DNA from 4 places in the Lysinibacillus sp. Bpr_S20 genome. Region 3 is predicted to be linked to each of the others. Evidence: riboswitches for the same ligand, from Rfam matches in the RefSeq annotation. Region 3 holds a riboswitch; each other region holds the start of a gene.
What was found. A riboswitch is a leader RNA that binds a small molecule or an ion and turns the genes downstream of it on or off. The one in region 3 is predicted to bind thiamine pyrophosphate.

Region 1 (3,558 bases), on a different contig from region 3:
TTCGTTCTTCAAATGATAAACGCGATGCCAAAACAAATTTACAGGAGAAGTTTGGCTTTACGGAAGTGCAATCAGAGGCTATCGTGAGCTTGCAATTATACCGTTTAACGAATACGGATATTACTGAATTACGTGCTGAACAGGAAGAGTTAAATAAATTGATTGCGAAGCTAGAAGGTATTCTTAATAGCGAAGCAAAACTTGTACGTGTCATTAAACAAGAACTACAGGATATTAAAAAGCGTTTTTCAGAGCCACGTCGTTCAAAAATCGAACAAGAAATTGAAGAAATCAAAATTACATTAGATGTCCTTGTGCCAAGTGAAGAGGTCGTTGTGACAGTTACAAAGGATGGCTATATTAAGCGTACATCTACACGCTCACATGCAGCTTCGAATGGTCAGGATTTTGCGATGAAGGATTCCGATTATTTATTATATGAAGCAAATTTAAATACACAGCATCATTTACTATTATTCACAAATCGAGGCAATTATATTTATCAGCCTGTCCATGAACTACCTGATATTCGATGGAAGGATCTTGGTCAGCATATTTCCAGTATCGTGCCGACTGGGGAAGATGAGTCTATTATTGCTGTATACGGTTTTGAAACATTCGAACAGGCCAATACGTATATTTTAACAGCTACGAAGGATGGACAAATTAAACGCTCCCCTGTAGCTGATTATGCTGTTACACGCTATTCGAAACCAATCAAAACGATGAATGTTAAGTCAGGCGATGAAATGATTTTTGCAGACATTGTGACGGACGAGGCAGAACTAATGTTAACGACAGATACTGCCTATGCGATTCGTTTCCCAATAGAGGAATTGCCGGTAACGGGTGTCAAAACAGGTGGCGTCAAAGGGATTACGCTGAAAGATGGAGAAGCATTAGTCGGCATCAATGTTTTACCGCCAAATGACACGGCCTATGTTGCGATTGTCACACATCGCGGTGCTGTGAAGAAAATGAATGTTGCCGAAGTAGAAATGACAAGTCGTGCAAAACGCGGCTTAAAAGTATTAACAGAGTTAAAAGCGAACCCACATCGTATCGTGGCTGTCAAAAAAGTTACTGATGAGGAACAGCTTACAATCGAGACGGAAAAAGGCGTACAAGAGATTCTTGATGTACAAGCATTAACCCGAGCAGATCGCCACTCCAACGGCTCCTTTAAAGTAGATATTGCGACAGACGGTGCCATTTCACATGTCTTTACAGTCAAAAAAGAAGAGAAATAAAATTCGTTTATCTAGCCCATGCTCTTTTTGAGAGCTGGGTTTTTTTTATTTGTTTTTTCAGCTGATAAACTAGGGCAATCGCTGATAAACTTCTGATATTCGCTGATAAAGTAACAGAATCGCTGATAAACTCCCAATTATCGCTGATAAAGAAAATTTCATCAATGGACTGGTCTATGTCAGAAAATGGAGTTTTTGAAGATAGAGATTTATGCTGTTAAATTTATATTTACTGCGCAATCGGTAAACAGAGCCTTGTCATTTCCGGATAGTTATGGGTATAATAATCATCGAAAAGTTCATATGGAAAGAATGTAGGGGGGCTGGTGTTGCCAGCTGAGATTGTGTCCGATAGATGCTGACCCTTTGAACCTGATTTGGCTCGTACCAGCGTAGGGAACATCTATTCAAAAAAAGAAAGTTTTTGATACTGATTGTATAACGTCTGGGAGGAATCCTAGGCGTTTTTTATGTTTTTCGGACTTTTTGATGCATGCACAGGCCTTTCGTATAAAAAGACTATGAATACGCTTTCTTCTGGTACAGACATTCATTCATGAACACTTTCACACTACTTACTTGGAGGATTCGGCATGAAAAAATGGTTATTGGTCCTAATGGCTGCACTTTTCACATTAGCGAGTTGTAGCGAAAAAGAGGCTAAAAAGGATGCTAATGGATTAACAAAAGTATCGGTGGTTCTTGATTGGACACCGAACACAAATCATACAGGTTTATATGTCGCGGAAAAACTGGGTTACTTTAAGGAACAGGGCTTAGATGTTGATATTGTATTACCTGGTGAAGCGGGTGCAGATCAGCTCGTAGCGTCTGGGAAGGCTCAGTTTGGCGTAAGCTATCAGGAAGGAATTACTCAGGCGCGTGTGCAGGATGTACCTTTAGTATCGATTGCAGCGATTATTCAACATAATACTTCTGGCTTCGCATCTATCGCATCAAAAGGTATTACATCACCAAAGGATTTTGAAGGTAAAACATACGGTGGCTGGGGTGCACCACTTGAAAAGGCTGTATTACAGTCACTTATGCAAACAGAAAATGCGGATATTAATAAGTTAGATATCGTCAATGCAGGCGATTTAGATTTCTTCACAATGATGAAAAAAGATATTGATTTTGCATGGATTTATTATGCATGGACAGGTATTGAAGCAGAACTTCGTGGTGAAAAGCTGAACATGCTTTATTTAACAGATTATAGCAAGCAGCTAGATTATTACACACCTGTACTTGCTACAAATGAAAAAATGATGAAGGATGATCCTGAGACGGTAAAAGCATTTGTCGCTGCTGTAGCAAAGGGCTATGAGTATGCAATAAATCACCCTAATGAAGCAGCTGATATTTTACTAGAAGCGGTTCCTGATTTAGATAAGAATCTTGTGCATAAAAGTCAGGAATGGCTAGCAGATAAGTATCAAGACGACGCTACACAATGGGGTGAGCAAAAACTAGCAGTCTGGGAAAACTACGCGAAATGGATGGCCGACAACAAAGTTTTAGAGGGCGAGTTTAACGCAAAACAAGCATTTACAAACGACTTTTTACCGAAAAAGGAGACAAAGTAATATGGCAAACTCATTAATAAGTGTACAAATTATCCCGAAAACTAAAACATATGAAGATGTGATCCCCTTTGTCGATGCAGCGATTGCGGTTATTGACGCATCAGGGGTGAAATATGAAGTGCATCCGTTAGAAACGACAATGGAGGGCGAGCTAACGACTTTGCTACAAATTATTGAAAAAATGAATGCTAAGATGGTTGAGCTCGGAGCAATCAATGTTATTACGCAAGTGAAAATTTTATATCAGCCATCTGGTATTACAATGGATACGCTAACGGAGAAATACAAGTGATGAAGCAAGCTTTCAAACAAGGAAGGACGATAATTTTTATCGCCTTCCTCTTATTCATCTGGGAACTAATTGTCCGTTTTGCTGATATTCCACATTGGCTTTTGCCTACACCGAGTGCCATTTTGAAAGAAGGTTCTCAATCGTATGAGACGTTTGTGCCACATGCTTTAGCGACTGTTCAATTAGCACTTCTAGGCCTTGCCATTGGCATATTGTGTGGACTAACCGTTGCCGTATTATTACATCGTTTTACGTTCGTTCGGGAGTTATTTTACCCTATTCTCATTATGTCACAGAATATCCCTGTACTCGTCCTTGCACCGCTATTGATCATTTGGTTTGGTTTTGGTTTATTGCCAAAGCTTATTATTATTTGTCTTGTGTGCTTTTTCCCTATTGTTATTTCAGCCATGGATGGCTTTCGTCA
Region 2 (3,558 bases), on a different contig from region 3:
TTTTTACGTACTATAAATTTTTGTGGGGGATCGTACATGACCAATATTATGAATTCTTTTGGTTTTCTAAGCTTTAAATTAGCCGAGGCTTTAGAGGAAAATCTCGAGAAATATATCAACGAAAAATTTCAAATGAAATCGAGAGAAGTCGGGATCATGATTGCTGTAAAAGAAAAGAAACTTAGCCAAATTCAAATAGGGCAGATTTTAAAGCTGGATAAAAATAGTGTCCGCTTTTTTATCGATGATTTAGAAGAAAAAAAGTATGTTTATAGGGAAAAAAATCAAGAAAATAGAAGAGAGAATTTAATCTGCCTTACAGAACAAGGTGAAAATTTGGCAGAAGAATTAATGAAGACCCTTGCGATTTCTGAGAATGAAGTTTTACAACTACTTTCATTGGAAGAAAAAGAGCAGTTGAAAAGTATTTTGACAAAAGTATATGAAAATCGTACATAGTGCTTAAAACCTTATCAATTAGAAAGAGTGATGACAGATGAAAGCAGTAGAGGTTATGAAAGAGTATTTAAAAAGAGCACAAGAAGAGGGTCAGGATTTATCTGACATGTATGCAGATCACGGGGAATTGAAAAATTTTAAAGGTGAAATTTTTAAAGGCAGAAAAGAAATACAGAACTTTTATATGTCACCTATGCCGAAAGGCTTTAAATTAACGATCCAAAATATTGAAGGCGATGATCTAGAATGTAGGGCAATTGTTTCCACTACTTGGGATGGTTTACCAAACCCAGTATTTCTGGAAGAAAGGTTGATTCTTGAAAATGAAAAAATTAAATCATTTACAATGATCCCAAAATAAAGGAGACTGAAGCATGTCATTAAATCCTAAAGGAAATCCTCTTCCCACGCCTGAAAGAGACACGAAATATTGGATTGGCGTAGCATCTCTCAATCATGTGCAAAAAGGAGTTGATGGAGGGTTTAGCCAGCTATGCCATGGCAAAGAAAGACCTTTGAAACGAATGAGAAAAGGAGATTGGATTATCTATTATTCTCCTAAAAAAAGTCTAGATGGTAACGAGCCTATAAGAGCGTTTACCGCAATTGGAAGAGTAAAAGACGAGAAAATATACGAGTTCCAAATGGCAGAAAATTTTATCCCTTATAGAAGAGATATAGATTTTTATAAAGATGCAAAAGCTGTGCCAATAAAAAGGATCTTAGATTATTTGGAATTTGTAGAAGATACATCGAAGTATGGTTATAAATTCAGGTTTGGTCATTTTGAAATAAGCAAAAAAGATTTTTTATTAATTGCACATGAAATGGGATTACCATTGAAGTATGGCTGAATTTGTTTAGAATAAAAAACGTTACTTTCTTAATTTATTGCCATAAAGAAAGTAACGCATAATCATTATTTAAGTAAAGTGTTAAGGTTAGTTACAAATACTGTCTTTCGCAAATTGCTAGCAATGACAACGCCTAATACAGCACCAATAGTACTTGAGGTTAAAAAAGCAGGCATGAAAAATAAAGCAGCAACGGATGTCCCCATAAATAAATGTGCGTAAGGTACTGCAATGAGTGAGGCGATAATTCCTGTCCCGAACATTTCGCCGACACCTGCTAGCCATTGCTTGCCGCTATATTTATAGGCAAGAGCTGCACACAGTGCACCGATAACACTGCCTGGTATAGCTAATAATGAACCTGTACCTGTTAAAATCCGAATAATGGCTGTGACGAGGGCGACCATAACAGTAGGCACTGGTCCAAGAATGATAGCACTAATAACATTGATGGCATGCTGTACAGGGTAGGCACGCGCAATTCCCGTTGGTATTGAAACGAAGGTAGAACCTGCTACGGCAATTGCTACTAATAAGGCCATGATTGTTAACTTTCGAATTGACATAATTTCCACTCCTCTGAAATATGAATTTAATAGTGATCGCCGGTAGATGCGGAAGTTCCGCCGCAAAAAGCATGAAAAACGCCGCTAAAGGTGTGAGTTCCGCCGCAAAAAGCACGAAAAACGCCGCTAAACATAGAAGTTCCGCCGCTAAAGCGCAAAAAACCGACAATAACAATAAAAACCAGAAAAAAAGCCGCTTCCTAAAAACAATAGGAAGCGGCCCTGCATTTACATAGTAAAAAGCAAGTGTCGCCACTTCCCTCCGCTAGTGTGAACTAGATCAGGTTCAAAGGGTCCGTATATGACCATATACGTCTCAGCCTTTTAAAGACTCCCCTAGTGGTAAAAATTCATTTGTCAGTTATCCCCATAATTATGTAGCATACTACTAGAAATAGTCAATAACTTTTCAGACTATTTTGTATCAGGATGCATAAGATGTGGTGCTTTTTTCATTGTCCAAATAAGGGCAAGGAAAAAGCAAGCCATTAAAATAATAGCTCCGACAATATAAGGGCTATTCATATTCCAATCGAATAATATACCTGCTAAAGCTGGTCCAATCATATTCCCAAGACTCATATACGCATTGTTCAGACCTGCTGCATAGCCTTGTTCATTCTCGGCAATCTTTGAAATCAATGTGTTGACAGCTGGACGAATCAACGTCGTAGCTGTAGAGAAGATTGTCGCTACAATCAAAATAAATGCAAAACCAGATACAAATAATATTAAGAAAATCGAAACGGCTGCAATAAATAAATTGACTAATACTACCTTCATTTCGCCGAAGCGATTAAACAGCGGTGTAATAATAAACATTTGTACAACAACACCAAAAGCGCCACCCACAACTAAAATAATAGCGATATCAGTAGGTGTGTAATTAAATTTGTCAGTCACAAATAACGATAATGTTGTTTGGAAATTAGCAATTCCGAAAGAAAATACAAGCATGATAATTAACATCACAAAATAAGGCATACGGACTGAACGGGCCATCTGCTTAGCAAGATTATCCCGCTTCTGTGCTCTTTGCGCTGTGTTCGGCTTAGTAGCAGGCAATAAAAAAAACGATAAAATAGCTGCTAAGATCGCTGCAATGCCTGCCGTATAAAACGGAAAATGCAAACTAACTTTTGAGAGGAATCCACCGATACCTGGTCCAATCATAAAACCAAAGGACATTGCTGCCCCGAGCATACCCATACCTTTTCCTCGTTCCTCATATGTTGTGACGTCTGCCACAAAAGCCATTATAGGGGGCGCAACAAATGCAGATCCGAGGCCACCTAAAAAGCGTGCTAAGAAGAGCATCCATACATCAGTAGAAAGCCCAAAACCAATTTGTGCAAGCCCCGTTACTATAAGACCGAAAATAATGAGATTTTTTCGACCGTGCTGATCCGAAAGATTCCCAGCAATAGGAGAAAATACGAATTGTGCAAAAGCGAACGTCGCAATTAACATGCCAAGTACTTGTCCTGCAGCACCAAATAGTTTTAAATAATCAGGCATGACAGGAATAATAATACCAATACTCCCCATTGCGATAAACATATTAAACATTAAAATATACAAAGCCGCCTTATTAGACTTCTGCTGGGTCATCGAATACCCCTTTCTTTATTAAAATATACTACAGTCTACCACAAGGTTTATAGGTTTGCTATTGACTA
Region 3 (3,558 bases):
GCTACCAAAGATTTCAGAGTCTATCAATAATATGAATAGAAATCCAAAAGAATGACAAGAATTTGTAGTTTGCATGAAAGTAAATTATTTTTTACGTAATATAGTAGATGTTGGTTCAGTCCATTGACCAGGTGTAAAAATAGCACTACGAAAGGGGGGCATCACTATGATGTATCTCGGTATGATTTTTTTCCAAATTGTAGCTCCGATATTAGTGCTTCTAGTACTGGGGGCAGTTTTACAAAAGAAATTTCGCTTTAATTTAAAGGCATTATCTCAACTTATTACATATTGCTTCATGCCAGCAGCTGTTTTTGTGAACCTATATGAAACGAGTATAGAGCTGTCTGTGCTTGGTGAGGTTGCGTTATTTATTCTACTTTTCATAGGAAGCCAAATGGTGCTTAGTCACTTTCTAGCAAAGGGACTCAGATTAGTAAAAACAGAGGCAGCTGTATTTAAAAATAGTGTTGTCCTCATTAATTCAGGCAATTATGGTATCCCGGTTGCGCAAATGATTTTTGTGACCCAGCCGATTGGAGTAGCGATTCAGGTCATTCTTGTCATATTTCAAAATATGACGACCTATACTTATGGCTTGTACAATTTAATTTCTTCAACAAAATCGGGCATGTCAATTATAAAAGACTTCCTCAAAATGCCTATTATTCATGCGCTTATTATTGGTGTGGCAATGAACTATTTTAATATCGCTATTCCGCAGTTTGTAAGAATTCCGATCGACCATGTGGCAGATGGCTTTATTGCTATAGCGTTAATAACTTTAGGGGCACAACTATCACAACTTGAAATCAAATCCATGTTCAATAAGATGGTATACATAAGCTGTTTTACACGACTAATCTTAGGGCCTACCGTAGCATTGCTTATCATTTTTGCGCTTGGTCTTGATGGTGTCGTGGCACAATCACTTTTTATAGCTAGTTCGTTCCCGACTTCGCGTAATAGCTCTAGTCTGGCATTAGAATATGACGTAGAATCAGCAACTGCTGCACAAACAGTTTTATTTTCAACCATCGTAAGCTGTATAACGGTGACGATCGTGATTTATGTAGCGGAACTGTTGTTTACCTAACAGCTATAAAAGTCGATAAAAACTGTAATTGTTCCGATAAATCTTCAAAGTGTTCATATAAAAATGAATTCATCACAATAACGTTTCTTGAGGGCCTATGTGCTTGCTTTCTAGAGTCTCATCTGACGCTGACTCTTGGTGAATGTACCAAAAATAATAAAATGAAGCTTCCATCTATTAGCAATATCTGCTACACTAACATCAAACTTAATAGCATTAACTAGGGGAGTCTGATGAGTCAGGCTGAGAGGGAAACGCTTAGAGGTTTCTTGACCCTTTGGACCTGATCTGGCTCATACCAGCGTGGGAAAGTTAACCATTATTGCACTCTATGTTATTTGCAATAACTTTACCTTTACATTCTTAGCCGGATCCAAAATTATTATTTGGATTCGGCTTTTGTTTTTGTTGGGGTTAGCTAGATTCGGTCCTTGTATAAATGTAAAAGGGAGCGAAGTAGTTTATGACAACAGTTAGCGACAAGAATATTACGATTATGTCTAGTTTTGATGGAAGTAAAAAAGTTTATGTAGAAGGATCACGACCAGATATTTTAGTGCCAATGCGTGAAATTGCATTAAGTCCGACGACAGGAAGCTTTGGGGAAGAGGAAAATGCGCCAGTACGTGTTTATGATACGAGTGGTCCATACACTGATCCAGCGTATAAGGTGGATATTACGAAAGGATTGCCAGCTTTACGTAGTGCATGGATTAGAGAACGGGGTGACGTTGAAGAATACGAAGGTCGTACGATCAAGCCAGAAGACAATGGATTCCGTAATGCTGATGATCCACGAATGAAAGAAAACGTTTTTCCGGATTTATCTAGAAAGCCTTTGCGTGCGAAGAAAGGTAAAAATATAACGCAGCTTCACTATGCTCGAAAGGGGATTGTTACTCCAGAAATGGAATTTGTGGCGATTCGTGAAAATATGGACCCTGAATTCGTGCGCTCAGAGATTGCGGCAGGGCGTGCTATTTTGCCATCAAATATTAATCATCCTGAGGCCGAACCAATGATTATTGGACGTAATTTCCACGTAAAAATTAACGCCAATATTGGCAATTCGGCGGTGTCATCCTCTATTGCGGAAGAGGTAGAAAAAATGACGTGGGCTACACGCTGGGGTGCTGATAACATTATGGATTTATCAACTGGTAAGCATATTCATACGACACGTGAATGGATTATCCGTAATGCCGCGGTGCCAGTAGGGACGGTGCCGATTTATCAAGCGCTAGAAAAAGTAAATGGTGTGGCAGAGGATTTAACGTGGGAGGTGTATCGTGATACGTTAATCGAACAGGCTGAGCAAGGCGTTGATTACTTCACGATTCATGCAGGGGTATTGCTGCGTTATGTGCCATTAACGGCTAGTCGTGTAACAGGCATAGTGTCTCGGGGAGGCTCGATTATGGCTCAGTGGTGTTTATATCACCATCAAGAGAGCTTCTTATATACTCATTTTGAAGAAATTTGTGAAATTATGAAAACCTATGATGTTGCCTTCTCTTTAGGTGACGGTTTACGTCCTGGTTCTATTGCGGATGCAAATGACGAGGCTCAGTTTGCAGAGCTAGAAACGTTAGGAGAATTAACGCAAATTGCCTGGGAGCATGATGTCCAAGTGATGGTGGAAGGGCCAGGGCATGTGCCGATGCATCTGATTAAAGAAAATATGGATAAGCAGTTAGAAGTGTGTAAGGAAGCCCCTTTCTATACTTTAGGGCCCCTGACAACAGATATTGCTCCTGGCTATGACCATATTACATCGGCCATCGGTGCTGCAATGATAGGCTGGTATGGTACGGCAATGCTATGTTATGTGACGCCAAAAGAGCATCTTGGTTTACCGAATCGCGAGGATGTTCGTGTAGGGGTTATTACGTATAAAATTGCTGCACACGCTGCAGATTTAGCGAAGGGGCATCCGGGAGCACAGCAGCGTGACGATGCACTATCTAAGGCACGCTTTGAATTCCGCTGGCGCGATCAATTCAACCTATCGCTGGATCCAGAACGTGCAGTCGAATATCATGATGAAACCTTGCCTGCGGAAGGGGCAAAAACGGCGCACTTCTGTTCAATGTGTGGACCTAAGTTTTGCAGTATGAGAATCTCACAGGATATTCGTAATTATGCAAAAGAAAAAGACTTAAATACGACTGAAGCGATTCACCAAGGGATGCAGGAAAAGGCCGAGGAATTTAAAAAAGCAGGCAGTCAAATTTATCAATAATTATTAGAATGGGCTTGTGTCTAAATTAGGCACAAGCTTCATTTTGGTTCATGCCAAAGGTGAGGAGGTGAATGCGGATGTGGTTCCCTTTCTATGGTTGTGCAAACACCTAATTAATGAAGATAAAACCTTCGGCGGGTCACGGATTTTCAAAGGAATGAATTGCGCAGGCACAATTAAAATCCGGACGCATTGTTTATCTGCGTGGAAGTGATGCGTT
Region 4 (3,558 bases), on a different contig from region 3:
GTTTATGCCTCCAATTGCTACGATAGGGAGCTCAGGATATTGTGTTCGAGCTTGCTGTAAAAAATCAGTTCCACTAGGTGGTTTGGCGTCGCTTTTAGAAGTGGTTGAAAAAATTGGACCAATTCCTACATAATCAGCACCATATTGTAGTGCAGTTTGTAATTCAACTTGAGAATGAACAGAAACACCTAGAATCATGTTACCAATTTTTTTACGTACGATCGACACTGGAATATCCTCTTGCCCAATATGAACACCATCCGCGCTAAGTTTTATAGCCAATTCTACATCGTCGTTTACAATAAATGGAACACGATACTGTTGACATAGCTTTTGACATTTGCGAGCAAAATCTTCATAGGCTTGCCCAGTTAATGAATTTGTTCCTTTTTCACGAAATTGAAACATAGTAATGCCAGATTGGAGAGCTTTCTCTAAAACGTTTATTGGCTCGTGATTCAAAACATTATTTGTACCCATAATAAAATATAGCTGTAAATCGTCACGTTTCATGAATAATTACCTCACAGGAATCTTTATAGTTTTGATAAGCAAAATGATTTGTTGGACCATGGCCATTACCAATAGATAAATCATGAGTTATGGCTAATTGAATAAATTTTTTAGCTTCCTCAATCGCTTCTTCCAATGGTAGTCCTTGACCAAGAAAGGCAGTTAATGCAGCGGAAAACGTACAGCCTGTACCATGTGTGTGTTTTGTTGCAATACGAGTAGACTGCATGGAAAATGATTGACCACCTTGAAAAAATACATAATCAGTAGCAAAACATGGATCCTCTAAATGACCGCCTTTAATAATGACACATTGAACGCCCATTTGTAATAAGACTTGAGCTACTTCTTTTATATCTGTTAAAGAATTGATTTTCCTTCCAGAAAGGGTTTCTGCCTCAGGAATGTTCGGTGTTACGATTGTTGCTAAAGGTAACAAATGACTACGTAAAGCTTCAATTGCTTGTTGTTGCAATAAGCTTTCACCACCTTTTGCTATCATGACAGGGTCTACGATAAGCGGAATATTTACTTCGGCTAAAATACGTGCAATTGATTGGATTATTTCGGAGGAAAACAGCATTCCAGTTTTAATAGCACTTATTGTAAAATCTTCGACTAGCGCTTTTAGTTGTTTTTCAACGAAGCTAACTTCAATTGGTAAGACATCCGATACACCGAGAGTATTTTGGGCCGTTAAAGCTGTAATAACAGAGGTTCCAAACACCTTTAATTCCTGAAATGTTTTTAAATCAGCCTGGATTCCTGCTCCACCCCCGCTATCTGAACCGGCTATTGTCGTTACAATATGCATCATGCTTCACCGTCCTTGGAAAGTCGATGTAGTTCATTTAATACTGCGATTTGAAAATCGCCAATGAATTGTGTAGAAGAAGCGGCTTGCTCGGCTACTTTTTTATAAAGTGATAATGTTTCTACTAATTGGTCAATTGGTTTATTTCCTACGGCGTAGGAGGCACAACAAATTGCACTCAATAAGCAACCTGTTCCAGTAACTTCTGCCATTTGAGAATGTCCACCTGTAACCCATTGCTGATGCTTGCCATCCGTAATAAAATCCTCTTCACCGGTTACTATAACAAGACAATCGTAGAGTTGAGCTACTTTTTGTGCCTCGACTGCTAAAGAAATGGAGCCACTGCCACTATCTACGCCTTTTTGTCGCCATTCTACATTGGCAATAGCAGCGAGCTCTCCAATATTACAACGAATAGCCGCAAATTTTATTTCTTCTAGTAATTGCTGTACCGTTTGTTTCCGATAAGATGTTGCGCCAGCAGCAACGGGATCTAAAATAACAGGAATACCAAGGGCATTTGCTTTTTTTCCTGCAAGTAACATGGATTCTTTCATGCGCTCATTAAGGGTACCGATATTGATCAATAAGCCTGAGGCGATTGTGACCATTTCCTCAACCTCATGACTGTCATCAGCCATTACTGGAGAAGCACCTATTGCTAATAAGCCATTTGCTTGAAAATTAGCTACTACATAATTAGTAATGCAATGAATAAGTGGGTTTTGTTTTCGGATAGTTTGAAATATCAATGTAAGTCCTCCTTGTTGGATGGACGTAAGCGTGCAAAAAAGGCTCTTTTTCGTGTGGAAAACAACACGCAAAAGAGCCTTTCATCAGTAAATAGATGTGAATTGCTCCCTACGTCAGTATTAACTAACAGGTTCAAAGGGTCAGGTTTTACCTTCTCAACTCTAAATGAGTCCCCCTGCAATCTTGCTTTTAGTTGACCAAAATGTACCATATTATTCAATCATGTTCAATAGGGAGTTTTTATCTTCATAAGTAAATGTTTACTGTGTAAAGCAACGATTACGCAAAGTTAATGGATAGAATCGATCCGTGACTGTTGCCATATAGTAGAGCATGATAGTTGTCACGACTTTAATGATTTAGAGTGTCTTCCATTGAAAATGATAAAAATGGAGCTTTATAATGAGCGTACAAAAGGGGGCATTTGCTATGAAAAGAGAAGATTTAATCGCACCAGAATGGTATAACATTTCAGAGGAAATTGAAAAATATGCACAGGATTCTACCAAAAATGCTTTATTAGTTTATAACGAAAACGGAGAAATTCAGTACATTACATATACAGCTTTACTTGAAAAAGCAAATCAGGCAGCGCATGTATTTACATCACAAGGTTTAAAAAAAGGTGATGTTATATTAGTCATGGTACCGAGATCCGTGGAAGCCTATATTGTCTATATTGCAGCCTTAAAGGCAGGTTTAACGATTATACCTAGTTCAGAGATGTTAAGAACGAAGGATATTGAATATCGAATCAAACACGCCGATGCAAAAGGCGTTGTTGCATTTGAGCCTTATATTGAACAATTCGATAATGTGGAGAATTTCCAAGAAATACAGCAATTTGTTATTGGTCACGCACATGAACCTTGGCAGCCGTTGCTTGAAAAAATGCAAAACCAACCAACGACCTACATAAGTTCTACACCGACTAAAAATACTGACATTGCCTTTTTAGCATATACGAGTGGGACAACAGGTAATCCAAAGGCAGCAGTTCATACGCATAGCTGGGGTTACGCACATTTACGGACTACTGCTCCAAATTGGCTTGGCATTCAAGAAGGAGACATTGTTTGGGCTACAGCAGCTCCAGGATGGCAAAAATGGATTTGGAGCCCGTTCCTCGCTACTTTAGGAAGTGGTGCTACAGCATTTGTTTACAAAGGTCACTTTGATGCGGCAACATACCTTACGCTGCTTGAAAAATTCAATATCAATATTCTGTGTTGCACACCAACCGAATACCGATTTATGGCAAGCCTTGAAAATTTGCAAGACTTCAATTTAAGTACGATACGTCAGGCTGTGTCAGCAGGTGAACCTTTAAATAGTGAGGTGATAAAGGTATTTACCGAGGTCTTTAATCTACAAGTACGAGATGGTTATGGACAAACAGAGAATACATTACTTGTGGGTACAATGGTAGGGATGGAGCCTAGAATGGGCTCAATGGGGAAGCCTACTCCGGGTAA

Region 1: it holds a riboswitch for thiamine pyrophosphate, as region 3 does, so the genes downstream of both, MWJ95_RS15090 (ABC transporter substrate-binding protein) here and thiC (phosphomethylpyrimidine synthase ThiC) in region 3, are expected to answer to the same signal.
Region 2: it holds a riboswitch for thiamine pyrophosphate, as region 3 does, so the genes downstream of both, thiW (energy coupling factor transporter S component ThiW) here and thiC (phosphomethylpyrimidine synthase ThiC) in region 3, are expected to answer to the same signal.
Region 4: it holds a riboswitch for thiamine pyrophosphate, as region 3 does, so the genes downstream of both, thiM (hydroxyethylthiazole kinase) here and thiC (phosphomethylpyrimidine synthase ThiC) in region 3, are expected to answer to the same signal.

What each region holds. Positions count from the first base shown of each region.
Region 1 is NZ_JALNLQ010000005.1:264,039-267,596, forward strand. Features, by position in the region: gene parC (DNA topoisomerase IV subunit A) at 1-1,250, shown strand, start outside; TPP riboswitch at 1,557-1,666, shown strand; gene MWJ95_RS15090 (ABC transporter substrate-binding protein) at 1,844-2,839, shown strand; gene MWJ95_RS15095 (thiamine-binding protein) at 2,841-3,131, shown strand; gene MWJ95_RS15100 (ABC transporter permease) at 3,131-3,558, shown strand, end outside.
Region 2 is NZ_JALNLQ010000002.1:433,804-437,361, forward strand. Features, by position in the region: gene MWJ95_RS06520 (MarR family winged helix-turn-helix transcriptional regulator) at 37-459, shown strand; gene MWJ95_RS06525 (hypothetical protein) at 497-820, shown strand; gene MWJ95_RS06530 (EVE domain-containing protein) at 834-1,313, shown strand; gene thiW (energy coupling factor transporter S component ThiW) at 1,379-1,879, opposite strand; TPP riboswitch at 2,120-2,227, opposite strand; gene MWJ95_RS06540 (MFS transporter) at 2,294-3,490, opposite strand.
Region 3 is NZ_JALNLQ010000013.1:82,692-86,249, forward strand. Features, by position in the region: gene MWJ95_RS22040 (AEC family transporter) at 167-1,096, shown strand; TPP riboswitch at 1,309-1,423, shown strand; gene thiC (phosphomethylpyrimidine synthase ThiC) at 1,560-3,338, shown strand; gene MWJ95_RS22050 (hypothetical protein) at 3,535-3,558, opposite strand, start outside.
Region 4 is NZ_JALNLQ010000004.1:117,491-121,048, forward strand. Features, by position in the region: gene thiE (thiamine phosphate synthase) at 1-513, opposite strand, end outside; gene thiD (bifunctional hydroxymethylpyrimidine kinase/phosphomethylpyrimidine kinase) at 503-1,327, opposite strand; gene thiM (hydroxyethylthiazole kinase) at 1,327-2,082, opposite strand; TPP riboswitch at 2,172-2,270, opposite strand; gene mbcS (acyl-CoA synthetase MbcS) at 2,513-3,558, shown strand, end outside.